Regions from separate parts of the Cedecea sp. B1(4) genome, predicted to be linked through region 4. Evidence: predicted binding sites of a transcription regulator. Region 4 holds the regulator's gene; each other region holds the start of a gene.
The links. Region 4 encodes Fur, which represses iron uptake genes when iron is present. Its sites were predicted from a motif close to ATAATAATGAGAACNACTATCAA; they were not measured.
Positions count from the first base shown of each region.

Region 1: a site for Fur is predicted at 4,017-4,039, ahead of fhuF (siderophore-iron reductase FhuF). Genes of this name have one in related genera too.
Region 2: a site for Fur is predicted at 5,380-5,402, ahead of ftnA (non-heme ferritin). Genes of this name have one in related genera too.
Region 3: a site for Fur is predicted at 3,874-3,896, ahead of ACR6JA_RS17845 (TonB-dependent siderophore receptor). Genes of this name have one in related genera too.

Region 1 is NZ_JCAHMZ010000003.1:239,345-246,660, reverse strand. Features, by position in the region: gene rimI (ribosomal protein S18-alanine N-acetyltransferase) at 1-337, opposite strand, end outside; gene ACR6JA_RS08685 (DNA polymerase III subunit psi) at 306-725, opposite strand; gene rsmC (16S rRNA (guanine(1207)-N(2))-methyltransferase RsmC) at 833-1,864, shown strand; tRNA gene ACR6JA_RS08675 (tRNA-Leu) at 1,986-2,072, shown strand; tRNA gene ACR6JA_RS08670 (tRNA-Leu) at 2,104-2,190, shown strand; tRNA gene ACR6JA_RS08665 (tRNA-Leu) at 2,238-2,324, shown strand; gene ACR6JA_RS08660 (DUF1435 domain-containing protein) at 2,364-2,603, opposite strand; gene ACR6JA_RS08655 (GGDEF domain-containing protein) at 2,869-3,933, shown strand; gene fhuF (siderophore-iron reductase FhuF) at 4,063-4,854, shown strand; gene ACR6JA_RS08645 (PTS cellobiose transporter subunit IIC) at 4,897-6,243, opposite strand; gene ACR6JA_RS08640 (PTS sugar transporter subunit IIB) at 6,257-6,562, opposite strand; gene ACR6JA_RS08635 (YbaK/EbsC family protein) at 6,774-7,232, shown strand; gene ACR6JA_RS08630 (AraC family ligand binding domain-containing protein) at 7,270-7,316, opposite strand, start outside.
Region 2 is NZ_JCAHMZ010000002.1:159,690-167,005, reverse strand. Features, by position in the region: gene ACR6JA_RS04225 (methyl-accepting chemotaxis protein) at 233-1,384, opposite strand; gene yecR (YecR family lipoprotein) at 1,707-2,066, shown strand; gene ACR6JA_RS04215 (MFS transporter) at 2,207-3,481, shown strand; gene ACR6JA_RS04210 (DUF3574 domain-containing protein) at 3,481-3,918, shown strand; gene ACR6JA_RS04205 (NupC/NupG family nucleoside CNT transporter) at 3,965-5,146, opposite strand; gene ftnA (non-heme ferritin) at 5,498-5,995, shown strand; gene ACR6JA_RS04195 (UPF0149 family protein) at 6,038-6,613, opposite strand; gene ACR6JA_RS04190 (alpha/beta hydrolase) at 6,687-7,316, opposite strand, start outside.
Region 3 is NZ_JCAHMZ010000008.1:145,556-152,871, forward strand. Features, by position in the region: gene ilvB (acetolactate synthase large subunit) at 1-821, opposite strand, end outside; gene ivbL (ilvB operon leader peptide IvbL) at 930-1,028, opposite strand; gene ACR6JA_RS17835 (YbdD/YjiX family protein) at 1,154-1,351, opposite strand; gene cstA (pyruvate/proton symporter CstA) at 1,502-3,607, opposite strand; gene ACR6JA_RS17845 (TonB-dependent siderophore receptor) at 3,998-6,226, shown strand; gene gdhA (NADP-specific glutamate dehydrogenase) at 6,479-7,316, shown strand, end outside.
Region 4 is NZ_JCAHMZ010000008.1:36,420-43,735, reverse strand. Features, by position in the region: gene glnS (glutamine--tRNA ligase) at 1-407, shown strand, start outside; gene chiP (chitoporin ChiP) at 872-2,278, shown strand; gene ACR6JA_RS17285 (ChiQ/YbfN family lipoprotein) at 2,326-2,652, shown strand; gene fur (ferric iron uptake transcriptional regulator) at 2,747-3,193, opposite strand; gene fldA (flavodoxin FldA) at 3,473-4,003, opposite strand; gene ybfE (LexA regulated protein) at 4,183-4,461, opposite strand; gene ybfF (esterase) at 4,603-5,370, opposite strand; gene seqA (replication initiation negative regulator SeqA) at 5,545-6,093, shown strand; gene pgm (phosphoglucomutase (alpha-D-glucose-1,6-bisphosphate-dependent)) at 6,121-7,316, shown strand, end outside.

The DNA of each region.
Region 1 (7,316 bases), on a different contig from region 4:
TTCTCGCCGCAACGTTAGAGGCACGCACCTCCAGCCACAGCGTAAAGACATCCCGTTTTTCAAGCTCGGCAATAAGATGCTCAAGCAGCGCTTTCCCAAGCCCTCGCCGCTGATACGCTGGATCAACCGCAATGTTGAACAGCGTGGCTTCATCGAGAATGACCTGCGTTACCGCAAAAGCGGCAAGTTTGCCGTCAACGTCCAGCCGCAAATTGAAATAGCGTTCGCCCTGATTGCTGGCAAAGTTTTTTTCACTCCAGGGAAAAGCATGACTGCGCAGCTCAATGGCATACGCGTCCGCCAAATCATTCGGCGTCAGGGAAGAAATCGTGTTCATGTTCGCAAATCTGTTGCCACAGCGCCTGTCGCGCGTTGCCATTGTGATAAAGCTCGTCAAGCGCAGGGGACGCAAGCTGCGCGCCGCTGAGCGTCAGGGGCTGCTCAACGCCCAGGCGCCAGCTATTGCAGCGGCTGTCAGGCGGCATCATTGCCGCGCGCTCCGGCGTCAGTTGCATTACTTGGTCGGGGCTTAACGCTATGCTGCGTAAAATGTCCTTCACCAGCGGATCGCTCAAGGCTGGTAGCGTTTCAGCCACCATCACTAAACGCACGCCCGGGGGCAAAGAAACCGCAATTTCTCCCTGTAAGGCCGTCGGACGGCGCAGCACCCACTGGGTAATGCCCAGTTGCTGTAACTGCCAGTCGCGTCGGGAAGGGGAAGTCATAGCGAAACCTGTTGAGAGCGTAATTCGGGCGGCAAATATAGCAAATTCATCGAATCCACGCCATTAAAGCTCTATAATCCACGCTCTGATTTTCCAGGAGCTATTTGATGAGTGCGTTTACCCCGGCGAGTGAAGTACTGCTGCGCCACAGCGATGATTTTACCGAGAGCCGTGTGTTGTTTGCCGGTGACATGCAAGACGACCTGCCGCCGCGTTTCGACACCGCCGCCAGCCGCGCCCACACCCAGCAATTCCACCACTGGCAGGTATTAAGCGCGCAGATGGGCGAGAACGCACAGTATGGCCTGGTGGTCAGTGCGGATGACGTTGCCGACAGCAATACGCTTATCTACTACTGGCCGAAAAACAAGCCAGAAGCTCAGTTCCAACTGATGAATATTCTGTCGCTGATGCCGGTTGGCACCGATGTTTTTGTCGTCGGCGAAAACCGCTCTGGCGTGCGTAGCGCAGAGCAAATGTTGGCTGACGTTTGCCCGCTGACGAAAATCGACAGCGCGCGCCGCTGTGGTCTGTACCACGGTCGTCTGGAGCAACAGCCTGCGTTTGATGAAAACAGCTGGTGGGGTGAATACCCTCATGAAGGGATGACGGTGAAAACCCTGCCGGGCGTCTTTAGCCGCGACGGTCTGGATACCGGCAGCAAACTGCTGCTTTCCACACTGACGCCGCACACCAAAGGCAAAGTGCTGGATGTTGGCTGCGGCGCGGGCGTACTGGCGATTACTCTCGCCAGCCACTCGCCAAAAGTCCGCCTCACGCTTAGCGACGTTAGCGCACCGGCGGTCGCCGCCAGCCGCGCAACGCTTGCCGCTAACGGCATTGAAGGGGAAGTAATCGCCAGTAACGTCTACTCGGAAATCAACGGCCGCTTCGACATGATCATCTCCAACCCGCCATTCCACGACGGGATGCAAACCAGCCTCGATGCAGCGCACCAGCTTATTCGCGGTGCAGCTCGCCATCTGAATATGGGTGGTGAATTGCGCATCGTGGCGAACGCCTTCCTTGCCTACCCGAACGTGCTGGACGAAGTGTTTGGTAGTCATGAAGTTATTGCTCAAACTGGCCGCTTCAAAGTTTACCGCGCCGTGCTGACCCGGGCGGGTAAAAAGCGTTAAACGCGTTAAGGTGCCGCTTTTTGCATCAGTCGGGAAAGCGGCATCAAATTAAGTGTTGACGAAGCTCAGAAAACATCTAGAATGCGCCTCCGTGGTTGTGATACTTCGGTATTACAGGTATGCGAAGGTGGCGGAATTGGTAGACGCGCTAGCTTCAGGTGTTAGTGTTCTTACGGACGTGAGGGTTCAAGTCCCTCTCTTCGCACCAACACAACCACGAAAGATATCGTTCGCACTGCGCGAAGGTGGCGGAATTGGTAGACGCGCTAGCTTCAGGTGTTAGTGTTCTTACGGACGTGAGGGTTCAAGTCCCTCTCTTCGCACCAATGCGAAGGCGATATCAAAACTCTTCAGATGCAAATCTGAAAACTGTGCGAAGGTGGCGGAATTGGTAGACGCGCTAGCTTCAGGTGTTAGTGTCCTTACGGACGTGAGGGTTCAAGTCCCTCTCTTCGCACCACTTCTTATGAAGTGACCCCCTTTATCTCCCCCAACTTGTTTATCTCATCGATCCCAAATTCATCACAATCAACAGCAATCCGCTGGCAAATGCTACGCACGATGGCAGTAAAACAAAGTGTCTTAACGTTTTATGGTAGAGCATCAATGCCGTTGCAAGCAGCCCAATAACCACCAGTACACGCCACTGACTGAAACTGAGATCCAGGCAGGCAAGCAGCGCCACCGCAAGCCCCGCCACCATTACACTCCAGCCACTTTCGAGTCGTCGTTGCAGCATTTTTACGCCCCATCATGATAATGATAACCAATATCATATGATAAATCTTCTCAACTGTCAGCGTAAAAACGTGCGCGACCTATAGCTGAAATAGCCAGGGTTGACGTGTCATTTAATGACAGATTTTCAGTAAGGTGATAGATTGAGCGCCGGCTTTAGTTTGCCTTATAAAAATTCCAATAGTTGCCAGAAAAGCCGATAACTCGCTTTTCGTTAATACGACACACACAACACCTGACGCGCTTACCCAAGACACAATCGTTCTATGACAGCCCAAACCTGGCGAGCCTTACTCAAAGCAAAGCAGCTGCTTTCTTTACGTTTATTTTTGCTGCTCAATGCCCTGGCAGCCGCTTTTTCTATTCTCTTTCCGCTCCATTCGACAGTGCGTATAACACCGCCCGTTGTCGCCATTCTGCTGATTAGCCTGGCCTTGCTTGCCTGGCAGATGTGGAATAATAAGCTGCTGATTAACCTGAATATTATCTCGCTATTTCTCGGGTTATTATGGGCGGTGCATATTTTCATTAAAAACGCGGCCATCGGGGATCTGGACACCTCATTTCTGGTGATTAGCCTGATGTCGGTGCTTTTTATTGGCACTATTGCATTTATTAATAATATTGTGGCTTTCCTGCTGCACAGCCTGCCCGTGGCGCTGGTAGTACTTTGGCTGGGTAATGTTGACCAATGGCTGAGGGTAATTTATTCCATTGCGCTGCCCGCTATCGGGATCGCTATTCAGCATATTATTCAGAAACGTAATGACCGTTTCACCCAGCGGCTGATGAATAAACTGCTCGAAGAAAAAGAGACGCTGACCGATCTCAGCATGCTCGATCCTTTAACCGGCCTGTACAACCGCCGCGGCTTTCAAAACCGCCTCGAGCACATTCAGGCCTCCGGCAGCGGCAGCCACTACGTTTTGCTGCTGGATATCGACCACTTCAAGTCGTACAACGACCACTACGGCCATGCGATGGGCGACCAGGCGTTGATCCGGGTCTCAGCGGCGATTCGCGATGCCGTGCGTTCAAGGGATCTTGTCACGCGCTACGGCGGGGAAGAGTTCATGATTATGCTCACCAACATCGACGCGGAACGTGCGATGCAGTCGGCGGAAAGGATCCGCCAGCGCGTTTTCGATTTGGACATCCCGCATATGTTTAATACCCAGGTCGCGACCAACGTTACCGTCAGTATCGGGCTTGCGCCATTCACTGAAGGCAGCATAGACGATGCACTGAGCCTCGCGGATAAAGCGCTTTATCAGGCCAAAAACCGAGGAAGAAACAGCATCCTGACCAACGAAATGCTCGCCGTGAATTAACCCGGCGAGACGCGCGAGATCGCAAAAACAGCCATCACCCAGCGGTGGCGGTGAATTCACCTTGCCAGAGATTTCGCCCACCGCTAGTATTGCTAATCATTATCATTTAGATTACTCCCTGACGAAAGTATGGCACTTCACTCCCTCCAGTTCAGCGATGACAGCGGTTGCTTTGTTCTTCCCTGGTCCCCAGCGACAGGCCCGCAGGCAGATTCGCTACGGGAGTATTTTGCCGCGCACCGCCCGTACTTCAACGACATCATCAAATTAAACGAACAGGCTCCCGCTGCAGCAATGACGCTAAGCGAGTGGCAGCGTCCCACTACGCTAACCTCTCTAATGGCGGCCTACGGCGACCATATCTATCGTCACCAGCCTGAACTTACCCGCGAGCACAAACCGCTGAAGTCTTTGTGGGCACAATGGTACATCGGCCTGCTGGTGCCTCCGATGATGATGGCGCTGCTGACTCAGCCTAAAGCGCTGAATATTGCCCCTCAGCATGTGCGGGCTGAGTTCCACGAAACGGGCCGGGCAAAATGCTTCTGGATTGACGTGACTGAAGATTGCCGGGCAAGCGAGCTACCGCTCCATCTGCGGCTAGAGCAGTTTATCGTTGGAGGTTTGATGCCGGTCGTAGCGGCGCTGGAAGCCAGCGAAGAGATCAACGCCCGGCTTATCTGGAGCAACACCGGCTACCTGGTAAACTGGTTCTTCGGCGAGTTGAAACCGCTGCTGGATGAACAGAGCCTGGCGGCGTTGGTGCAGACCTGTTTCTTTGAAAAACAGCTTTCATGTGGCCGGGAGAATCCGCTTTATCGCACGGTTATATCGCGTGAAGGCATTCTGGTCAGACGCACCTGCTGCCAGCGCTATAAGCTGCCTGACGTCCAGCGCTGCGGCGACTGCACTCTGAAATAGCAAACGGCAGGTTTCCCCGCCGTTCTTCATTCCGCTAAACCATTAAGCCAGCTGTTGGCTCCCTTCCTCGCTCGCTCTCTGAGCTTCTTCTTTCTCCTGCTCCAGCAGCTGCTTCTCGTACACTTTGAAGAACGGGAAGTAGATGATGGACGACACGCAGGCAAGCAGAATCACCAGAATTGCGGCACGGAAGTCCCAGCCCAGCGCCCAGGCGGCACCGATTGGCGCAGGTGCGGTCCACGGTACAACGGAAATCACGCGACCAATCAGATCCAGCTTCATCGCGCCCCAGGCCAGCACGGCGTTAACCATGGGTGCCAGCAGGAACGGAATGAAGAATACTGGGTTCATCACAATCGGCGTACCGAAGATCACCGGCTCGTTAATGTTAAAGCAGGTTGGCACGATGCTCAGACGGCCAATGGAACGCAGGTGGGCAGATTTACTGCGCAGGTAGCAGATAACCAATCCCATCGTTGCCCCGGAACCGCCGACCACGATGAAGAAGGTCCAGAACGCTTCCATAAAGATATGCGGCAGAGGTGCACCGGCAGCCAGCGCGCCCTGGTTAAGACCCAGGTTGGTCAGCCAGAACATCTGCAGCATCCCGGAGACAATCGCCGCCCCGTGGATACCCGCAAACCACAACAGGTGAGCAATCAGTACGGCAAGGAGAATCGCCGGCAGAGAATCCGCCGCGGACACCAGCGGTTTGAACAGCGCCATAATGGCCTGAGGGATCAGCATATCGAACTGAGACTGAATAAACAGGCTCAGCGGATACAGCGTCAGCACCACAACCAGCACCGGGATCAGCAGATCAAAGGAGTTTTTGATCATCGGCGGCACCTGGTCCGGCAGCTTGATGCCGATGTTATGCGCCTTCAGGAAACGCATCATCTCTACGCAGTAAATCGCCACCAAGATTGCGGTGAAGATCCCGGTGCCGCCAAGGCTGTCCACCGGCAACGTCCCTTTGGTTTTCGGGGCCGCAACCACCAGGAAAGCCATCAGCGACAGCATGGCGCACATGAAAGGATCGAGCCCGTGCGATTTAACGTAGTGTTTACCCAGGTTGTAGGCAATCGCCGCACAAATGTAGATAGACATGATGCCCATCGTCATATCAAACGGCGTTAAAATCTGCCCTTCAAACTGCTTCGCCAGGTCGAGCCAGGCGCGAGCAAAGCCCCATGTCGTGGTGGGCGAAAACGGGGGATAAGCAAACACCAGCAGGAACGAGCCGACAATCATAAATGGCATCGCAGAAATAAAGCCGTCGCGAATGGCCATCACGTGACGCTGGGAAGAAATGCGGCCAGCTATCGGGCTAACGTAGTTCTCAACAAACCGAAAAATTAAATTAAAAGCAGCATGGTTGGAAGACATAGTGGCTCTCCTGTCAGGCTATCAACGCGAGTGCGTCGGCGAGAATTCTGTCGCCGCGCATCATTCCGTAATCCATAGAGTTAATGACCGTGACCGGGATCCGTTTGGGCGCGGCCTGAGCCTTAAAATCTTCCAGACGGTATTTGATCTGCGGACCGAGTAAACAGCAATCAAATTCAGGCATAACATCCGTGAACTCTTCGATACCCACCGCCTTGATCTCAACCTCAATCTGTTGATCCTGGGCGGCCTGTTTCATCCTGTTCACGACCATACTGGTAGACATACCAGCGGCACAGCATAAAAGGATACGTTTCATAGACGACTCTTATTATTAGGTACAGGGGGTGGTTACAAGATTCAGTATTCCTCGCGGAATTTATTACTGCAACCGGTTACTGCAACCGGTTTCAGTGATTGTGAAGGAGATCCAGAAATTTCTGACAAGGCGGGTATGAGATAAGTATAAGCGGTTTACAGAAAGCACAAGCTTATGCGAAATTATTTGCCACCTGGATCAGGAGAAAATCATGAGTTTGCAGTCCGTGCGGCAATTCTTCGCCGACCATGCCCCCGATATAGATATCATCGAGCTAAACCAAAGCACCGCTACCGTCGCGCTTGCCGCCGCCGCCCACAATGTGGCACCCGGACAAATAGCCAAAACGCTCTCATTAAAGGTCAAAAACGACATTATTCTGATCGTCGCGAAGGGCGATGCTCGTCTTGATAATAAGAAACTTAAAGAAGCATTTGGGTCCAAAGCGCGCATGCTCAGCAGCGATGAAGTGGTGAACTGGACCGGGCATCCGGTCGGCGGCGTCTGCCCGTTCGGGCTGGAAAACCCGCTGGCGGTGTTCTGCGACATCTCACTCCGCCAGTACGATGAAGTGCTGCCCGCCGCAGGGGCCATTCATAGCGCCGTCCGCATTTCACCTGAACGCATGGCCGAACTCACCCACGCCAAATGGGTGGACGTCTGCCAGTAAGTTTGCTGCAGCCGGAGGCAAAAGACTTTCGGCTCAGTTAACGCTCCAGCCCGGTGACACGCTTGCGATACTCATCCGGCGTTT
Region 2 (7,316 bases), on a different contig from region 4:
GCTTCAGAAACTCCTTGCTCAATAAGAGCCCGCATAGTGCGACACTCGCGATCGCTTGTAAATGTGCCTAAAAAGCATAAGCTTAGCCGATTTTTAACTATCCGCACGGTGCCTGACACCAATGCCTGCGGGGAATATTATTTCCCCCATCTGCGTCACATATTTTTGTTTCCGCGCCTGGTTAAGACGTAAAAAAAGCAGCCCGGAGGCTGCTTTGTCACATGCGTGGTTCTCAGACTGCGTTAAGCCGGAACATTGCCACCGCGTCATGCAGGTGGTGCGCCTGTTTCTCCAGTTCAACGGAAGAGAGCACCGACTTCTGGACCAGATTCACGTTCTGCTGCGTCACGCTGTCCATTTCCCGAACGGCGATCCCGACCTGCCCGATGCCCTGACTTTGCTCGAGGGACGCGCTGGCAATCTCCCCCATGATGTCATTCACCTGCTTCACGGCGCGGAGGATCTCATCCATTGCCTCCCCCGCTTTACGCACCTGCTGCGAGCCGGTGTGAATATTACTAACCGAATCGTTGAGCAGGGTTTCAATCTCTTTTGCGGCCCCGGCGCTTCTGCTGGCCAGATTACGTACCTCGCTGGCGACGACCGCAAAGCCTTTGCCCTGCTCTCCCGCCCTTGCCGCCTCCACCGCGGCATTTAGCGCCAGAATGTTGGTCTGGAACGCAATGCTGTTAATCACCGTGGTGATATCGACAATTTTGTTCGCGCTGCTGGCAATCACGTCCATGGTCTTCACTACCTGCTTCACCGAATCCCCGCCGTTTACCGCAGTGTTGGTGGCATTCTGTGCGAGGTGGCTGGCGTGATTTGCATTGTCGGCGTTCAGCTTCACCGTGCTGTTCAGCTGCGCCATGCTGGCGCTGGTCTGCTCCAGCGCGGCGGCCTGTTGCTCCGAGCGGGATGACAGGTCGGTGTTAACCCCGGACACTTCGGTGGCGTTGGTGCGAATAGCCTCGGCGCTGTCCCGGATGCGGCTCACTGCCCTTTGCCAGTTTTCCTGCATTTTTTGAATCGGCGGCACCATCAGGCCAATACAGTTGCGCCCCAAATCCGGCAGCGTGGCAGCCAGTTCTCCCTGCGCCAGGACGTGCATGTGGTGGCGGATCGTATTAACCGGCTTTACCAGGCAAAACCACAGGTAGCGTTCTGTAAAAATGACGATCGCAATGCTGATAGCAATGGAGATAATCAGCATCCGTTGGGCCGTGTTAATCCACGTGAGCTGATTCGGGCTCAGCGCAAGCTGTTGCTTGAGGTTATGTAATAGCCATAGCGTCGCGCCCGCCACGCAGATCCATGCCAGCGTGGAAAAGATTTGTATCAGCACCACCATCGCGCGAATTTTAATATTGCGAACAATGTTCATTTTTTGGTTCCCCGGTAAAAAATAAAATGCACTTCCTGTGCGGCTTTAGCGACGCGCGTCCTGATTTATTCCCTCGTATACCTGCATAAGTGAAATTAAATCGCGCCGTAGCGCTATTGTCGGCACGGTTCAGCAAAACTTGACGCGTTTTTGATCAAAAAATCGCCGCGTATTTTGTGGGGAATTTACGTTAGGTAAAAAGTTTTTATTTCGTAATTTGAATTAAGGGTTATTTAAAATTCGAAATTTATGGAATTTACGGCCCGCCTAATCGAACAGGCTTTTCTGCCCGCCACGCGTGCTACCATGAAGGCGGTTAAGTATGAGGTATGAATCAACGATGAAGCGCATTTATCTGGCCGTTACCGCCCTGTTACTGGGCGGATGCACCGTAAGCAAAACGCCTGTTCCGCTCAATGCCAATGAGCCTGCCGGTGTTGTTCGCCTCGCCTATAGCCTGCCGCCGCTGCAAACGGCCAAAGTGGATAAATTCCTCGCCCAGTCCACGGCATCGCGTCAGTGCCAGCAATGGGGCTATGCCAGCGCACTCCCTTACGGGAGCGATATCAAGACCTGTACCACTTACAGTGGCACCCTTTGCCTGAACACCCAGGTGGTGCTGGAATACCAGTGCCGCGGCGTGACCGGCCCACAGTATGCGGGCGTCACCAGCAACTGGTAATCTGTGAATACTCCTCTATTTTTAGAGACATCTGCACAAAGAGAAGCCTGACGCCAATGTAGCCCGTTCCTGACGATAAATATCTCGCGCTGCCGTTTTCCCACGGCGGCTTGACTCTATTTTTTCATCAGGAACTTAACATGCTTCTTTTATTGCTACGCGCCCTGCGCCAGCACCGCTGGTTCACGCTGCTCGGGCTGGCGCTGCTGTGTTCTTCCGTGGGTAATGGCCTGACCTACGTTCTGGTCTTCAGTCAGCTATTAAACAGCCACGCTACGCCCGCCTGGCTTTCTCTTGCTTACGTCCTCGCCCTTGCGCCCGGTTTACCTGCCAGCTTTGCTGGCGTGTGGTTATTAAAGCGCTGGCCGGCGTTTTCCGTCCTGCTTCTCGGTGAAGTTTTAGGCCTTACGGGTCTGATTCTGCCGGGCCTTGCGCTGCTGAGTGACCAGCCGGCGATACTGTTGTTAAGCCAGGCCGCCGCCGCTTTGAGCACAGGCCTCACGGTGCCGGTGCTCAGCCAGCTCTTCAAGCAAGGCTTATCTAAAGCGCTGATGCCCGCCGCCGCAGGCATTGAAACGCTGGTGTTTGCCGCCAACGTTATCTTCGGCGTGGGGCTTGGGACATTATTATATGGCCACGTCAGCCTCTGGCTGATGCTGCTGCTGGATGCGCTCAGTTTCATTTTTGCCATAGGGCTACTCTGGCGTGCCTCGGCGGCTTTTGTTGTGGCGGGAGAAGAAACCAACGCCCCCGGCGAAAGCGAAGTATTTAGCTGGCGGAACGTTACCCCTGTGCAAAAGCGCAGCCTGCTGTTGCTCCCATGTCTTGCCCTTGTCGGCGCCCCGGTAATGGCTTTGCTCCCGGCTCTGGCCCCAACGTTGCCGGGTGATGATACAAGCAACGGCCTGGCGCTGCTGTTTGCCCGCAGCGTGGGGCAACTTCTGGCCCCGCTCCTGCTAAGCGAAAAACAGGTGCGCAACCGGGCGGGTAAAAGCTTCCCGCTAATGCTGGCGCTGCTGCTTTTTACTTTGTGTTATTTCGCCGTGGGTTACTCAGGCACTTTGTGGCTGGCGGTGCCGCTGATCGTTATCGCTCATTTGTTCAGTAACTGGTTCTATCTGGTCGCCACGCTCAACGTGATGGACAGTTTCCCTGGCCCGCAGGTTGGCGCCGCTATGGCGGCAACCTGGCGACTGCAGCTCGGCATTACGTTAGTCGTCCCGCTGGTCACGGGAACGATTGCCGGATACTTCCCGGCGCAGTGGGTGCTACCCGGCAGCGGCATCTGCGGGATTATTATTGCCCTATTGATGCTCGGCGACTTGCGAAAAGTGCGGAATTGTAATTTTATATCGCGGCGGAATCATTCCGCATTTAATTTTAATAATGATGATGACAGCAAGACAGGTGGATAATGGTATTTTATAAAGCAACACTTGCCGGGGTATTAGCTCTGGCTCTGGCAGGCTGCGTCGCGCCAGCGAAAACCACATCAGTAGTAACCGCCCCGGCTAAGCAGTGCCAGGCAGGCGATCAGATGACGCAAACCACGCTCTATTTCGGTATCAGCCGCCCATCCGGCGCGGAAATTACCGCCAATGAATGGCGTAGCTTCGTGGATAAAGACGTGACCCCGCGCTTCCGCGAAGGGCTGACCGAATATGACGCCAAAGGCCAGTGGCTGAATGCTAAGGGTGAAGTGACCCACGAACCGAGCAAAGCGATCATGCTGATTCGCGGCAGCGATGCGGAGAGCAGCAAAAAGGTAGACGAACTGCGCTCTATCTATAAAACTCGCTTTGCGCAGGAATCCGTGATGCGCGTTGACCAGCCGGTCTGCGCCGCGTTCTGATGATTTTGCGTTAAAGAAACGGCGGGGAAACCCGCCGTTTTTATTTTTACAGAACCAGCCCGGCAAACGCTGCGGACAGCAGGCTTACCAGCGTCGCGCCGTACACCAGGCGCAGGCCAAAGCGAGAAACCACGTTCCCCTGCTTTTCGTTCAGCCCTTTAATAGCCCCGGCCACAATCCCGATGGAAGCAAAGTTAGCGAACGATACCAGGAAGACCGACAGGATCCCCAGCCCGCGCGGCGACAGCGTCGCCATGATCTTCTGCAACTCAATCATCGCCACAAATTCGTTCGCCACCAGCTTGGTCGCCATAATGCCGGCCGCTTTCAGCGCATCCGCCTGAGGAATACCCACCAGCCAGGCAAACGGATAGAAAACGTAGCCCAGAATTTGCTGGAAGCTCAGACCGAAGACTGTCGCGAACAGCGCATTAATGGCGCTGATAAGCGCGATAAAACCAATCAGCATCGCCAGAATAATCATCGCCACTTTGAAACCTGCGAGGATGTATTCCCCCAGCATTTCAAAGAAGCTTTGGGATTCGTGCAGCTTCTCAAGCTTGATTTCTGGCTCAGCGCCCGGGCGGGTCGGGTTAATGATCGACAGGATAATGAACGTGCTGAACATATTCAGGATCAGCGCCGCAACCACATACTTCGGCTCCAGCATCGTCATGTAGGCCCCGACGATGGACAGCGAAACCGTGGACATCGCCGTTGCGGCCATGGTGAACAGGCGGCGAGAGCTAAGGTCGCCCAGCACGCCTTTGTAGGCGATGAAGTTTTCGGACTGCCCCAGAATCAACGAGCTCACGGCGTTGAATGATTCCAGCTTGCCCAGCCCGTTCACTTTAGAAAGTAATGTGCCGACGATGCGAATAATGATCGGCAGAATACGAAAGTGCTGCAGGATCCCGATCAGTGCCGAAATAAAGATTATCGGGCACAGTACGCCGAGGAAGATAAAGGCCAGGCCCGCTTTGCTCATGCCGCCAAAGACGAAGTCGCTGCCCTGCCCGGCGAAGGTCAGAAGGTGGCCAAAGAAACCGGACACGCCGTTAATCACCCACAAGCCGCTGTCGGAGTGCAGGAAGAAGAACGCCAGCAGGCCTTCAATGACGACAAGTTGTAACAAATAGCGAATGCGGATGGTTTTACGATCGAAGCTCACCAGCCACGCCAGTCCCATGATGACAAAAAGTGCGAGAAGAAAATGAAGAATGTTCATGTGCAGTCTAATTTTGAAAGAAACGTATTTAGCCACAGCTCCCGCGTCAGGTAAATGGCGGACATAAGAATATTTAGCCATAAGATTTTCCAATGACAACATTGACTTACTCTTAGCAGGGTTACCATTTTGCGCGGCTAAATATGACTAATTCATGACACGTTATTTGGCAATAAAATAGCGAAGCGGAACAAGATTAATTCTCATTATTAATTCATTTCTTCACAAATAAAATAATAGTAACAACCATTCTCATTACACTAATATAATTAACAATTTCTTTGCATTATGGAAAATTAATAATTAAAGTAGCGCCATATTAACGCCCCTCAAAAAAATATGGAGCCTGTGATGCTGAAGACGGAAATGATTGAAAAACTGAACGAGCAGATGAACCTTGAACTCTACTCCTCCCTGCTTTACCAGCAGATGAGCGCCTGGTGCAGCTATCACAGCTTCGAAGGGGCTGCCGCGTTCCTGCGCCGCCACGCTCAGGAAGAGATGGAGCACATGCAGCGTCTGTTTGCATATTTAAGTGATACCGGGAGCATGCCGCGTATTAACGCCATTCAGTCCCCGTATTTAGAATACGCTTCACTGGACGAATTATTTAAAGCGACCTACGAGCACGAGCAGTTAATTACGCGTCAGATTAATGCTCTGGTCCATTCTGCAATGACCTCGCAGGATTATCCAACCTTTAATTTCCTGCAGTGGTATGTTGCCGAGCAGCATGAAGAAGAAAAACTGTTTAAATCCGTGCTGGATAAACTCAGCCTGGTGGGCAAAAGCGGCGAAGGCCTTTACTTTGTCGATAAAGAGCTGGCCACGCTGGACGCTCAGGGTTAATTGCCGTTAAGTAGCAGGCCATTGCGGCCTGCTATTTTCATTTTAGTGCAGCGCCCCGCCGTTTCGCTGGCTGTGCCAGTACCCGTATAACGCCAGTGCCGCAGGTTTAATCGCCTCAATGCTCGCCAGAAATGCTTCCGGCGTCAGGCTTTCAAACTTCGCTTCATTCTCTTCCAGCCCATGCAGGGCAATCGCCTCCAGCTCTGGCTGAAGTTCTGCCGGCAGCGCAGGCCAGCTTTCCAGTGACACACCGCGCATGTAGCCGTAGCACCACTCTTCCACGATGGTGATTTCGCGGTTATCCACTTCGCTGGTACCAAACAGAGGCTCAAACTGCCCCGGATACTCCGCCAGGCGTTCGGCAATGTCGTTCATATGCTGGAACACCAGTACGCTAAAGCGCGTCAGCTCTTCTTTGCTTTCCCATTCAGGCTCGACATCGCCGCCCCATACCGCCCGCAGCACGGTAGCAGGTTCGGTCACAGTTGGCCCTGACAGCAGCGCCGTGAGCAGCCCATCCAGCTCGGCTACATCAATCACCGAATGCGCGGTGCCGTACTTCAGCAGAATGTCATCCAACCAGATAATTTCGTCTTCGTTAAGCGGGCCCTGGGTCATTTTTGGCTTCCTCGTCTCGCGTTTTGAATAAAATTTGGCGTAGTGTACCCGTTCTACGCGCGACGAGTCATTTTCATTCCGCTTTCGTCAGGCACTCCACCAACAATTGACAGGTTTTGTCGTAGAGCGAGGGGTTGTGCTGCAGCGCCTGCCAGACGCTGTTGTGGTCGGCACCCGGCACTGTCAGCAAAGCATGTTTGCCCTGCCCCGACGCCGAATCATAAAGCCGTTGCGGGATCTCCGCCGGGATCACCCGGTCTTCAGCCGCGGCGATGACCAGAACATTACCGCCAAACTCAGTCACGGCCTGCCAGGCGTCACTTTCGGCCCAGCTTCGCGGCTGGCGGATAATGGCGGAAAATTCAGGCCCGAAGTTTACCCGGTAAGCCGAAGGGTGGTACACGCCCGGCACCATCAGGATAAGGGAACGCAGAGATACAGATCTGCTCAGTTGCAAAGCGTTGTACGCCCCCATGCTGACACCTATGCAGCCGGTCAGCTGAGAGCCTAAATGTTCGGCAACCGCCAGGGCCTGGTCTGTGCGGCTGATTAAAGAAGATTGAAAGAGATCGCCGCCAGTTTCCCCGTGGCCGATGCAATCAAAAGCCGTACTGCCAAAGCCCAGCTCAGCCATTAAGTACCGGTAGCGAAGGCTCGCCTCGCGGTCTTTTGAACCTCCGTGGATCATCAGGACGTGGCCTTT
Region 3 (7,316 bases), 110 kb from region 4:
TGCAGGATAAAGTTGGTGCTCCGCGCGCCGTGCATCCCCAGCATTCCCAGAGAGAGCGGATGCCGGGCGGGGATCGTCCCCAGTGCCATCAACGTCATGGTTGTCGGCAGCCCGGCACGCTCCGCCAGTTCTCGCGCCTGCTCCGCTGCACCCGCGCTGATAATGCCTCCTCCCAGATAAAGCACCGGGCGTTTGGCTTCGTTGATCATTGCGGCCGCACGAGCGATATCCTGATGGTCAAATGCCGGGGCAGCGGAAGGCGCGGCTACCGCAGGCAGTTCGGCGATGTCGATTTCAGCGGTCTGAATGTCTTTAGGAATATCGATCCAGACGGGCCCTGGGCGGCCGGACTGTGCGATACGAAAAGCGTCGGTAATCACCTGCGGCAGCTCGTCAATGCTGCGCACCAGGTAGTTATGCTTGGTGATAGGAATCGAAATACCGTAGGTGTCCACTTCCTGGAAAGCATCGGCGCCAATCATCGAAGTGGGTACCTGGCCGGTGATACAAACCAGCGGAATCGAGTCGAGACGCGCGTCGGCAATGGCGGTGACAAGGTTTGTGGCCCCCGGCCCGCTGCAGGCGATGCAGACCGCCGGTTTGCCGCTGGTTCGCGCCATGCCCTGCGCCATAAATCCCGCGCCCTGCTCGTGGCGAGCCAGAACGTGGCGGATGCGGGGGCTTTGGCTCAAGGCATTGTAGAGCGGCAGTACGGTGCCACCGGGAATGCCACTAACCGTTGTAATTCCATGATGCTCCAACATTTTTACAATCAGCTGGGCGCCGGTGATGCGTTGTGCGGGTGTGTCCGAAATTGCCATGCTCCAGTCCTTCTAATTAGCCGGTTCGCTTCTGGGCAGGCACTTAAAACAAGAAACCCCGCCCGGTTTGCGCCGGCGGGGTTTGGAATCGATGCGTTGATTCAGTCCCTACGGCGCATTGCCGACGACCACCACCACACGCACGACGACCACCGCGGCTGGTAGCGCGGTAACTAGTAGGGTCGAAGTCTGCAGGGAATGAGTCATGGGTTTCCTGAATCAAGGTTAAAAGTCGATATTGATAAAATCATACTCGCTGGTTTCGCACAACAGGATTTTTACCGTCAGCTAAAAAACGAGCTAAATGTCACATTTTTGTTAAATGCTAAGTTTCAGCAGCAGCGTCCGCCGCCTTTACCGCTGTAGCGGGCATCCTGACGCTCGCGGAAAAATTCTTCATAGGTCATTGGCGTCTGCTCAGGGTGCGTCAGGCGCATGTGCTGCACGTAGTTGTCGTAGTCGGGTACGCCAATCATCAGCTTCGCGGCCTGACCGAGGTATTTCCCGGCTTTGGCTAGACTATCGAACATGGTACCTCCAGTGGGTTGACTCTCACCCCGGCCCTCTCCCCAAAGGGGAGAGGGGGGGAAAAGATAAAAAAACGCGCCCTTCTCCGCTCAGAGCTAAGGTAAAAACCAATTTATCCCCTCTCCCTTTCAGGGAGAGGGTTAGGGTAAAAATCAATGTACGCTCTTCGCCTGCGCCACGATCTGTTCGTAATTCTCAGGCATCGGCTCATACGGCGTTTCGCTCGACGTCGGTTGCTCAGACTTCAGCGCCTTAAGCGCAGTTTTCAGCGAGAACCAGCCGAGCACCACAACCACCACCATAAAGAAGATGGTCAGCCCCGCATCCAGGCGGTTGTTAAACACCAACTGGCTGAGCTGCGACTGCGTGTACTGCGCCGGAATATTACCGCTGTCGATCATCGCCTGGAACTTATTGGCGATGGCGAGGAAGCCCACTTTTGCATCCGAGCTGAACGCTTTCTGCCAGCCTGCGGTTAACGTGCACACCAGCAGCCAGGCGGTCGGCATCAGCGCCACCCAGGCATAGCGCTGCTTCTTCATTTTGAACAGTACAACAGCGCACAGCATCAGCGCCATGCCCGCCAGCATCTGGTTGGCGATACCGAACAGCGGCCACAGCGTGTTAATGCCGCCCAGCGGATCAACCACGCCCTGATGCAGGAAGTAACCCCAGGCGAGCACACAAAGCCCGGTGGCAAGCAGGTTGGCCGGCAGCGAATCCGTCCGTTTCAGTCCCGGAGAGATTACGCCCAGCAGATCCTGCAGCATAAAACGTGCTGCACGAGTCCCGGCATCCACCGCCGTCAGGATAAACAGCGCTTCAAACAGGATGGCAAAGTGGTACCAGAACGAGACGTCCATCAGCCCGCCGAGCGCGCCGTGCAGAATATACGCCATGCCAACGGCCAGCGTTGGTGCCCCACCAGCGCGGGAAATGATGCTCTGTTCGCCCACTTCGTTGGCGATGTTGGTCAGCGTTTCCGGGGTGATATGGAAGCCCCACCCGCTCACCACCTGCGCGGCAGAAGCGACGACATCCGCCGTGCCAGCTGGCGCCAATACCGCCATCGGGCTGTTCATCGCGAAGTACACGCCCGGATCGATGATACAGGCTGCCACCAGCGCCATGATCGCCACAAAGGACTCCATCAGCATGCCGCCGTAGCCAATGAAGCAGGCTTGATTTTCGTTCGCCAGCATTTTTGGCGTGGTGCCGGAAGCAATCAGCGCGTGGAAGCCGGAAACGGCCCCACAGGCGATGGTGATAAACAGGAACGGGAACAGATCCCCGCTCCAGACCGGGCCCGTGCCATCAATGAATTTTGTTAATGATGGCATTTGCAGCGTCGGACGCATGATCAAAATGCCGATAGCCAGCCCGATGATGGTGCCGATTTTCAGGAATGTGGAGAGATAATCACGCGGGGCCAGCAGCAGCCATACCGGCAGCACCGAGGCCACAAAACCGTACCCTACCAGCATCCAGGTGAGCTGCACGCCCGTAAAATCAAAGTACGGCGCCCAGGTCGGGCTCTCCGCTACCCAGCCGCCGGAAATAATGGCAAACACCAGCATCACCAGGCCAATCACCGACACTTCGCCGATACGCCCCGGGCGCAAATAGCGAATGTAGACGCCCATAAACAGCGCCAGCGGAATGGTAAAGGCCACGGTGTAAGTCCCCCACGGGCTGTGGGTTAACGCCTTCACCACGATCATTGCCAGCACGGCGAGGATAATCACCATGATCATAAAGCAGGCGACCAGTGCGATAACCCCCGCAGTATTGCCCATTTCTTCTTTAACTAACTCCCCCAGCGAACGCCCGTTGCGACGCGTGGAGACAAACAACACCATAAAGTCCTGTACGGCGCCCGCCAGTACCACGCCTGCCAGCAGCCAAAGCATGCCCGGCAGGTAACCCATTTGCGCGGCCAGCACCGGTCCCACCAGCGGCCCCGCCCCGGCGATGGCGGCAAAGTGGTGGCCAAACAGCACTTTTTTATCCGTTGGGACGTAATCAAGGCCGTCATTGTTTCGCACGGCCGGCGTCATGCGAGTGGCATCCACCGTTAGCACGCGTTTAGCGATAAACAAACCGTAGTAACGATAGGCAATCAGGTAGATACAAACTGAGGCAATAACAATCCACAGCGCATTTATCTGTTCACCGCGATTCAGTGCGATGTAGCCGAGGGCGAATGCGCCGATCAAAGCAAGCACGACCCAGACGAGGTGTTTCCCAAATCTATCCATCAATTTTGTCCGTTTTCTAAGTGGATACCGAGAGTTGTTACATTTTGTTTCTAGCCTGGAATAGCGGTTCTCACAATCGGAAGAGGGCAAAACACGGGGCATTTACCTCAGTTTGTTAATGAGATCACCTAAATATGTATCAGAACCGTAACAGTGGAAGGTCAATTGTGGAGCATCAGGTTAATGAATGATTGATACGGGGAGTAATAACCAGGGCTGATTAATTAGCGGCTTTAATAGGTTCAAAAATGCAATTGATAAAGACATTGATAATTGTTTTCATTTGCAATAGCGTGTTTCCGCACTTTCAACTCCAGGCACTTTTGCCGCGTCCTTCCTCGTTTGGGAAAGGAACTTAAGGGACGCAGGCGGTGACACTCAGGATAAATAATGAACAATACATTATCGTACTCCCTCGCCACACTGGTGAGTCTGGGCCTCTACGGCACCGCTTTTTCAGCGGCAGCAGCAGAGGCAACCCCCGCTGAAAACGAAGACACGCTCGTCGTCACCGCAGCCCAGCAAACGCTGCAGGCACCCGGCGTGTCGGTGATTACTTCCGACGAATTAAAGAAGCACCCGGTCGCGCGCGATGTCTCTGAAATCATTCGCACCATGCCGGGAGTTAACCTGACCGGCAACTCCACCAGCGGGCAGCGCGGCAATGGCCGCCAGATCGACATTCGCGGTATGGGGCCAGAAAACACGCTGATCCTGGTTGACGGTAAACCCGTCACCAGCCGCAATTCAGTGCGCCTGGGCTGGCGCGGCGAGCGTGATACCCGCGGCGATGCCTCCTGGGTTCCACCGGAAATGATCGAACGCATTGAGGTCCTGCGCGGCCCGGCAGCAGCCCGCTACGGCAATGGGGCGGCAGGAGGCGTGGTGAATATCATCACCAAACGCAGCAGCAACGAGTTCCACGGCAGCTGGAACACCTATTTCAATGCCCCGGAGCACAAAGATGAAGGCGCAACGAAACGCACCAACTTCAGCCTAACCGGGCCGCTCGGTGACGACGTGAGTTTCCGCCTCTACGGCAACCTCGATAAAACGCAGGCGGACGCCTGGGACATCAACCAGGGGCACCAGTCACTGCGCACCGGGTCTTACGTCAACACGCTGCCAGCGGGCCGCGAAGGCGTTATCCATAAAGACCTGAACGGAATGATCCGCTGGGAATTTGCCCCGATGCAGGCGCTGGAGTTTGAAACTGGCTACAGTCGCCAGGGGAATCTCTATTCAGGTGATACACAAAATACGAATACCAGCCAGTTGGTGAAGGACAACTACGGCAAAGAGACCAATCGCCTCTACCGCCAGACCTATGCCGTGACCTGGACCGGCGGCTGGGATAACGGCGTCACCACCAACACTTATGCGCAATACGAACACACCCGTAACTCGCGCATGAATGAGGGCCTGGCTGGCGGCACGGAGGGGATTTTCTCCAACAGCCAGTTCTCAGATATCGATCTCAGCGATGTCATGCTGCACAGCGAAGCAAGCATTCCGTTTACCCTGCTGGTGAATCAAAACCTCACCGTCGGTAGCGAATGGAATCAGCAGCGCATGAAAGACGGCACCTCCAACACCCAGTCGTTAAGCGAAGGCGGGCCGATTCCGGGGCTCTCATCCGCTGGCCGAAGCCCTTATTCCAAAGCTGAGATCTTCTCTCTGTTTGCCGAAAACAATATGGAGCTAACCAGCAGCACCATGCTGACGCCGGGTCTTCGGTTCGATCATCACTCCATCGTGGGGGATAACTGGAGCCCGTCGCTGAATCTGAGTCAGGAATTGGTGGAAGACTTGACGCTGAAACTCGGTATTGCCCGGGCTTATAAAGCACCAAGTCTGTATCAGACCAACCCGAACTACATTCTTTACAGCCGCGGTCAGGGCTGTGCGGCCAGCGGCGGGGCGTGTTATCTGATGGGGAATGAGGATCTGAAAGCCGAAACCAGCGTCAACAAAGAAATTGGCCTGGAGTTCAAGCGTGACGGCTATCAGGCCGGGATCACCTGGTTCCGGAACGACTATCGCAACAAAATTGAATCCGGCTATTCACCTATTGCCTCTAACAGCAAAAAAACCGACATCTACCAGTGGGGCAACGTGCCTAAAGCGGTGGTGGAAGGTCTTGAAGGCACGATTAATCTGCCGCTGACGGAGAGCGTAAGCTGGAATAACAACCTGACTTACATGCTGCAAAGTAAAAATAAGGAAACCGGCGATCGCCTGTCGATCATCCCTGAATACACGCTTAACTCCACGCTAAGCTGGCAGGTTCGCCCGGACATTTCGCTGCAAAGCACCCTGACGTGGTACGGCAAACAGACACCGAAGAAGTACAACTATAAGGGAGATCCTGTCACCGGCAGCGACACCAACGAGGTCAGCCCCTATAGCATCCTTGGCATGAGCGCGACCTGGGACGCGACCAAAAACGTCAGCTTCACCGCCGGGATCGACAACCTGCTGGATAAGCGCCACTGGCGCGCGGGTAACGCCCAGACCACCGGAAATGACACGACCAAGTCCTACATGTACGGCGCTGGCGCGGAGACCTACAACGAGCCAGGCCGCACGTACTACATGAGCGTCAATACGCACTTCTAAGCTCGGTTCGGGAGGCTAATAAGCCTCCCAAATTGATCGCCAACGGCCGAAAAACAGAGAAGACAATTTATTGTCTGCTATTAGACCGAAATTTAGATTTTTTTAGGGCTAATAGCCCGACTAAACGCTTCCCTTCTTTATTGCCTTTCCGGTGAAAAAATCGCTTGATGCCCGTTCATAAGAAAATGTTATAGTCGAAAAATCACCCAAAAAAAGACAGACAACATAATTTTCAACAAGGAGTTACCTCTGATGGCTCAAGCATTATCCCTCGAAGGCTTTTTAACCTCAGTACAGTCCCGCGATCCGCACCAGGTAGAATTCGCTCAGGCGGTTCGCGAAGTGATGAGCACGCTGTGGCCGTTTCTGGAAAACAATCCGCAATACCGCCAGCAGGCGCTGCTCGAACGTCTGGTTGAGCCAGAGCGCGTGATTCAGTTCCGCGTCGCCTGGGTGGACGACAACAATCAGGTACAGGTGAACCGGGCCTGGCGCGTGCAGTTCAACTCGGCCATTGGCCCGTTCAAAGGCGGAATGCGCTTCCACCCTTCCGTTAATCTGTCGATCCTCAAATTCCTCGGCTTTGAACAAATCTTTAAAAACGCCCTCACCACGCTACCGATGGGCGGCGGCAAAGGCGGCAGCGACTTTAATCCGAAGGGCAAAAGCGAAGGCGAAATCATGCGTTTTTGCCAGGCGCTGATGCTGGAACTTTATCGCCACCTTGGTCCGGACACCGACGTCCCGGCGGGGGATATCGGCGTTGGTGGTCGCGAAGTCGGCTACATGGCGGGAATGATGAAAAAGCTTTCCAACAACACCGCCTGCGTGTTTACCGGCAAAGGGCTGTCGTTCGGCGGCAGTCTGATCCGCCCGGAAGCGACCGGCTACGGCCTGATCTACTTCACCGATGCCATGCTGCAGCGCCACGGCCTGGGCTTTGAAGGCCTGCGCGTGGCGGTTTCCGGCTCCGGCAACGTCGCTCAGTATGCGATTGAAAAAGCCATGTCGCTCGGCGCTCGCGTGGTCACGGCGTCTGACTCCAACGGCACCGTGGTAGATGAAGCAGGCTTTAACGCAGAGAAACTGG
Region 4 (7,316 bases):
CCGAACGCGTAGAAAAAGACGCAGAAGGTAATATCACCGAACTTTACTGCACCTACGATCCGGAAACCCTGAGCAAGGACCCGGCGGACGGTCGCAAGGTGAAGGGTGTTATTCATTGGGTGAGCGCAGCACACGCGCTGCCGGTTGAAATTCGTCTGTACGACCGCTTGTTTAGCGTCGCGAATCCAGGGGCTGCGGAAGACTTTCTGTCTACCATTAATGCGGATTCCCTGGTCATTCGCCAGGGCTTCGCTGAGCCTAGTCTGCAGAACGCGGAAAAAAGTAAGGCATATCAGTTCGAGCGTGAAGGTTACTTCTGCCTGGACAGCCGCTATGCGACGGCGGAAAAACTGGTGTTTAACCGCACCGTTGGCCTGCGTGATACCTGGGCTAAAATCGGCGAATAATTGCCGTTTATTGCCTGATGAAAACGCCGCTAAATGCGGCGTTTTTTCTTTTTGCTTACCTGTCATTAACCTTGTGTACACATTCGCGATGCGAATTAATTCTCATTCACGTTTTTGTGAAAATCTCTTCACAGGAAGTCATGTCTTCCCCGTAATCTCCTGATGCTTATAATGAAAGCGCTCTCAATGAAGTTTTATTCTTAAAATCAATCGTAATCAGGGTTAATAATCTGCCGCGCAATTTTGTTACAAATGCACATAGATTATGTGCTCTCTGTCATACTCCAGGAAATCTCTGATACAAAGTCATTGATAATTCGCGTCGCGAAAAATAGTCTATGAGCAGCAGTAATGCGGGTGTGTTAGGCAAAAACCGCTTTTAGCCGTAAGGCAATTTTACTTTTTTTCGTCATTGGCGCTTTTCACGTCAGACGATGATTTTTACGTCAAAGAGGAATTTAACTATGCGTACGTTTAGTGGCAAACGTAGTGCGCTTGCTCTTGCTATTGCAAGCGTTACCGCTCTTTCAGGTTTTGTAGTAGCTCCGCAGGCTAGCGCCGCGGGCTTTGTTGATGACTCCACGCTGACCGGCGGCATCTATTACTGGCAGCGTGAACGTGACCGTAAAGACGTGTCTGACGGTAAGTACAAAACTAACCTGTCGCACTCAACCTGGAACGCCAACCTCGACTTCCAGTCCGGCTATGCGGCTGACATGTTTGGTTTCGATATTGCCGCCTTTACCGCCATTGAAATGGCCGAAGACAGCGCCAGCGGTCACCCGAACGAAATCGCATTCTCCTCTAAAAATAAAGGCTACAGCGAAGACTACTCCGGCGATAAAGGCGGTATCAGCCTCTATAAAGCCGCCGCTAAATTTAAGTACGGCCCGGTTTGGGCTCGTGCAGGTTACATTCAGCCAACCGGCCAAACCCTATTAGCGCCACACTGGAGCTTTATGCCTGGTACCTACCAGGGGGCTGAAGCGGGTGCCGCATTCGATTACGGTGATGCCGGCGCACTGAGCTTCTCCTACATGTGGACTAACGAGTACAAGGCGCCATGGCACCTGGAAACCGACAAGTTCTACCAGAATGACAGAAAGACCAAAGTTGATTACCTGCACTCCATCGGCGCGAAATATGACTTCAAAAACGACCTGATTCTGGAAGCTGCATTCGGTCAGGCTCAAGGTTTTGTTGATCAGTACTTTGCTAAAGCCAGCTACAAATTCGACGTTGCAGGCAGCCCGCTGAGCACCAGCTACCAGTTCTATGGCACCCGTGACAAAGCCGCGAACAACACCATCAACGATATTTATGACGGCACCGCATGGCTTCAGGCGCTGACCTTAGGCTATAAAATTGGCCAGGTTGACCTGCGTCTGGAAGGGACCATGGTGAAGGCAGAAGGCCAGCAGGGTTACTTCCTGCAGCGTATGACGCCAACCTACGCGTCTTCCAACGGTCGTCTGGATGTGTGGTGGGATAACCGCTCTGACTTCAACGCCAACGGTGAAAAAGCCGTGTTCTTCGGCGCAATGTATGACCTGAGTAACTGGAACCTGCCGGGTTGGGCAGTGGGTGCTTCTTACGTTTATGCATGGGACGCAAAACCATCTACATGGGCGCTTGATGCTTCCGGTAACCGCCAGGATCTCGCTTCGAATAAGATCAAAGAGTCTTCTTACAGCCTCGACGCCATGTATACCGTGCAGGAAGGCCGTGCGAAAGGCACGCTGTTCAAACTGCACTTCACTCAGTACGACAACCACTCCGACATCCCAAGCTGGGGCGGTGGTTACGGCAACATCTTCCAGGATGAGCGTGACGTGAAATTCATCGTGATTGCTCCGTTCACCATCTTCTGATGTGAAACCGGGCGCGCAAGCGCCCGTTTTTTTATAAGGAACCGAACATGAAAAAGATTCTGCTGATTACCGCCGCTGTATTCACGCTGTCTGCCTGCGTTCAACCTCCTGCACCTCCGGAAGATTCACGCCTGAAGCAGGCCTATAGTGCCTGTATCAATACGGCGGAAGGCAATCCGGATAAAATTGAAGCCTGCCAGAGCGTGCTGAACGTACTGCGTCAGGAAAAACAGCATAAAGCGTTTGTTGAGAAAGAGACGGTGAACGTGCTGGATTACCAGAAATGTATCCAGGCAAGAAAGAGCGGCAATGATGAAGCCGCGAAGGTACGCTGCGATAAGATTTGGCAGGAGATTCGCGCCAATAACAGCTGATAGCCTTTTTCAGTTAATAAAAAAACCGGCAAGGGAAACCTGCCGGTTTTTGCTTTTAAACGCCACCGAAGCAGCGTTTGTTAATGCGGATTACTTATTTAGGATCGTGGGCCGTGTCGTCTTCGCGGCAGTCACCTTCAGCACAGTGCCCGTACAGATAGAGGCTGTGGTTAGTCAGGCGGATGCCGTGGCGCGTGGCAATTTCACGCTGGCGGGATTCAATAGAATCATCGCTGAACTCGATCACTTTACCGCAGTCGAGGCAGATCAGGTGGTCGTGATGATGCTGCTGGGTCAACTCAAAAACGGACTTGCCGCCTTCAAAATTATGGCGGGTCACGATCCCTGCATCATCAAACTGGTTCAGCACGCGATAGACGGTCGCCAGGCCGATTTCTTCGCCCATGTCGATCAGACGTTTATATAAGTCTTCCGCGCTGACGTGATGATTTACCGGCTCTTGCAGCACTTCGAGGATTTTTAATCGCGGAAGCGTGACTTTCAAGCCGGCCTTCTTTAATGCGGTATTGTTGTCAGTCATGCGGAAAGTGTCCTGTTGCTTAACGATTCGCTCAAACTGCAGTGAGCGTAAAGAGTAATGCGTCTCATTATAGAACTGCTACTTCTAAATGGGAACCGCAAGTATGGTGCAAAATAAGGCTGAAAAATCGTGGCGGCGTCGCCATTTACAGTAATTATCAGCCAAGCTATCAGGAAGACATTGTACAGGGATGTACGAGAAAGTTACAAACTTGTAGCAATTATTTTCATTGCTACAAGCTATCAAGATGGCGCAAATATCGCATTTGCGCCATGGAAATCAGGCGTTAATGATATCGGCCAGATTCAGTTCTTCAGAAACCTGTTTAACCCACTTCTCAACGCGCTCAGCGGTCAGTTCCGGCTGGCGATCTTCGTCGATAGCCAGACCGACAAAATTGTCGTCATCCGCCAGGCCTTTGGAGGCTTCAAAGTGGTAGCCCGCGGTTGGCCAGTGGCCCACAATTGCCGCGCCGCGCGGTTCGATAATGTCGCGAATGGTGCCCAGCGCATCACAGAAATATTCCGCGTAGTCTTCCTGGTCGCCGCAGCCGAACAGCGCCACCAGTTTGCCGTTGAAATCGACTTCTTCAAGCGTAGGGAAGAAGTCATCCCAGTCGCACTGGGCTTCACCGTAGTACCAGGTTGGGATGCCGAGCAACAGAATGTCGAAACCTTCGAGATCTTCTTTGCTGCTTTTAGCAATGTCATGCACCTCAGCAACGTCTTTACCGAGCTGTTTTTGAATCATTTTCGCGATATTTTCGGTGTTACCGGTGTCGCTGCCGAAAAAAATGCCTACGATTGCCATGAGTAAAATAACCTCTTGAAACTTAATAGTATGCTGGCCGTTCAATGCCCACGTATAGGGCAATCATAGCAGAACAGCTCCAGCAGCGGAAACAGCTATCACGCCCGGGTGCACAGTCTGCAACATGGTTTTGCTCACCCTTTTGAGATTTCAGATAACCTGCAGGGTGTCTGAAGGCGTTACCCGAGATTTTTAAGCTGCTCGAGCAGCATCTCTTCGATCAGTTCGCTGCGGCTGATGTTACGGGCGTCAGCCAGCTGGTTGAGGGCATCGACCGCCTCGTTGTTCAGTTTTAGCTCAACTCGCTTCAAACCACGCACTTTATCGCGCTTCAGCTGATTGCGTTTATTAATACGCAACTGCTCATCGCGCGAGAGCGGATTGGTTTTCGGCCGCCCGGGGCGACGCTCGTCCGCGAACAGATCTAATGTAGTACGGTCCGTTTGTTCTTTTGCCATGATTAGAATACTGACAGGAAATTCTGGCTGCAGGGGCAGGGTGCCGGTGCAATTAAGCGCGCCATCATACATCAGCGCGCCATTCCCGCCAACGCGTTAGCGACTTCAGCTGCCCGGTCGGTCTGTTTTTAATCAGTTTTTCTACTTAGCGTCGATAAATCGGTGGATTGCCCGCAAAACGGCATCCGGTTTTTCCGCATGAACCCAATGACCCGCTCCAGCGATGACGTGAGCGCGGGCCTGTGGGAACTGACTTAACAGCGCCTCGCGGTGGCTTTCATCAACATAGGGAGAATTCCCACCGCGGATAAATAGCGCCGGATGTGGCCACGCCGAGACAGGCTGCCAGCCAACGATATTTTCGTATTGCTGCCAAAGCACAGGCACGTTGAACTTCCACTCGCCGTCAGCAAAGGATTTCAGCAGAAACTGAATGACGCCTTCCTCAGCTATGTGGTCGCGCATGATTTGCGCCGCCTGTTGGCGAGTTTTTATGCCCGCTTCGGTGACCGCGCGAATAGCCGCGAAAATCTCGTCGTGACGTCGCACCTGATAGTTAACCGGCGCAATATCTATCATCACAAGCTTATCAATACGCTGAGGGGCGATTGCGGTAAGCGCCATCACCACTTTGCCGCCCATGGAATGGCCAATAAATGTGGCCTTCTCGATACCGTATTCGTCCAGCGTGTCCAGAACATCTCCAGCCATTGCGGCATAGCTCATATCATCGCTGCGCGGTGACAGCCCGTGATTGCGCAGATCGATCTGCAGCAACGCATGATCTTTACCCAGATCCCGTGCCAGGACACCCAGGTTATCCAGGCTGCCAAACAGGCCGTGGATGAGTACGATAGGGGAATTGCTATTCAATTGTTGCGCAGTTTGCAGGCGAGCATTTAATTTCATGGCAAAGTTCTTTATTTTGGTTCGTTTGGTTAGGGTATCATGTTGGCATTCTCGCGGGCGTGCGGCAAATATTCAGTTTACTCTGACTTTGAGTCGCCTCTCCTGTTCGCTGTTGGGATTTGACCCTATAATCCCAACGACTTGTATTCAGAAAAGATATCGCACTGGATTAAGATGAAAACAATCGAAGTTGATGACGAGCTTTACCGCTATATTGCCAGCCAGACTAAACACATCGGCGAGAGCGCGTCAGACATTTTACGGCGTATGCTTAAATTTACCGCCGGGCAAACACCAGCCGCCACTTCTACGCCCGCTGCGCCTGAGCGCGCTGCGGCTCCCGTTGTTGAAGAAAAACCTGCGAACACCGCTCGTAATCGCGTGCGTGCCGTTCGTGAGCTGCTGCTTTCCGACGAGTACGCTGCCCAGAATAAAGCCGTAAACCGCTTTATGATGGTGCTGTCCACGCTGTATCTGCTGGATGCAAAAACCTTCGGCGAAGCCACTGAATCGCTGCATGGTCGCACCCGCGTCTATTTTGCTGGCGATGAGCAAACGCTGCTGGCAAACGGCAATCAAACCAAGCCGAAACATGTTCCGGGCACCCCATACTGGGTGATCACCAATACGAATACTGGTCGTAAATGCAGCATGATCGAACACATCATGCAGTCAATGCAGTTCCCTGCGGAGCTGATTGAAAAGGTTTGCGGCACTATTTAAAAACCTGGCGTCAGTAAGGAAGAGCCAATGGCTAACCACGATCGTGCGGGCCAACCTGCACAACAGAGCGACTTGATTAACGTAGCCCAGCTTACGGCGCAGTATTACGTGCTTAAGCCAGTGGTGGGGAATAGCGAACACGCGGTGAAATTCGGGACCTCCGGTCACCGCGGTAGTGCAGCACGGCATAGCTTTAACGAACCTCATATTTTGGCGATTGCGCAAGCGATCGCTGAAGAACGCGCAAAGAATGGGATCACCGGTCCATGCTATGTGGGTAAAGATACCCACGCGCTGTCCGAACCTGCGTTTATCTCCGTGCTGGAAGTGCTGGCCGCTAACGGCGTGGACGTCATTGTGCAGCAAGATAACGGCTATACGCCGACGCCTGCGATTTCTAACGCCATCCTGGTGCATAATCAAAAGAGCGGCCCTCAGGCGGACGGGATTGTTATCACGCCATCCCACAACCCACCGGACGACGGCGGCATCAAGTACAACCCGCCAAACGGTGGCCCGGCTGATACTAACGTCACCAAAGTCGTTGAAGATCGCGCTAACGCGTTGCTGGCCGACGGCCTGAAAGGCGTGAAGCGCATTACGCTGGATAAAGCCTGGGAAAGCGGTCACGTTCAGGCGCAGGATCTGGTTCAGCCGTTCATCGAAGGGCTGGTGGATATCGTCGACATGGCCGCGATTCAAAAAGCGGGCCTGAAGCTGGGGGTTGATCCTCTCGGCGGTTCCGGGATCGAATACTGGCACCGTATCGCGAAGCACTACAACCTCGATCTGACCATCGTGAACGATCAGGTCGACCAGACCTTCCGCTTTATGCACCTGGATAAAGACGGCGCAATCCGTATGGACTGCTCCTCCGAATGTGCGATGGCGGGTCTGCTGGCGCTGCGCGACAAATTCGATCTGGCGTTTGCCAACGACCCGGACTACGACCGCCACGGTATCGTCACGCCGGCGGGCCTGATGAACCCGAACCATTACCTGGCTGTGGCTATTAACTATCTGTTCCAGCACCGTCCGCAGTGGGGCAAAGATGTGGCCGTTGGTAAAACCCTGGTTTCCTCCGCGATGATTGACCGCGTGGTAGAAGATCTGGGCCGCAAGCTGGTGGAAGTCCCGGTTGGCTTTAAGTGGTTCGTTGACGGCCTGTTCGACGGCAGCTTCGGCTTCGGTGGCGAAGAGAGCGCCGGGGCATCGTTCCTGCG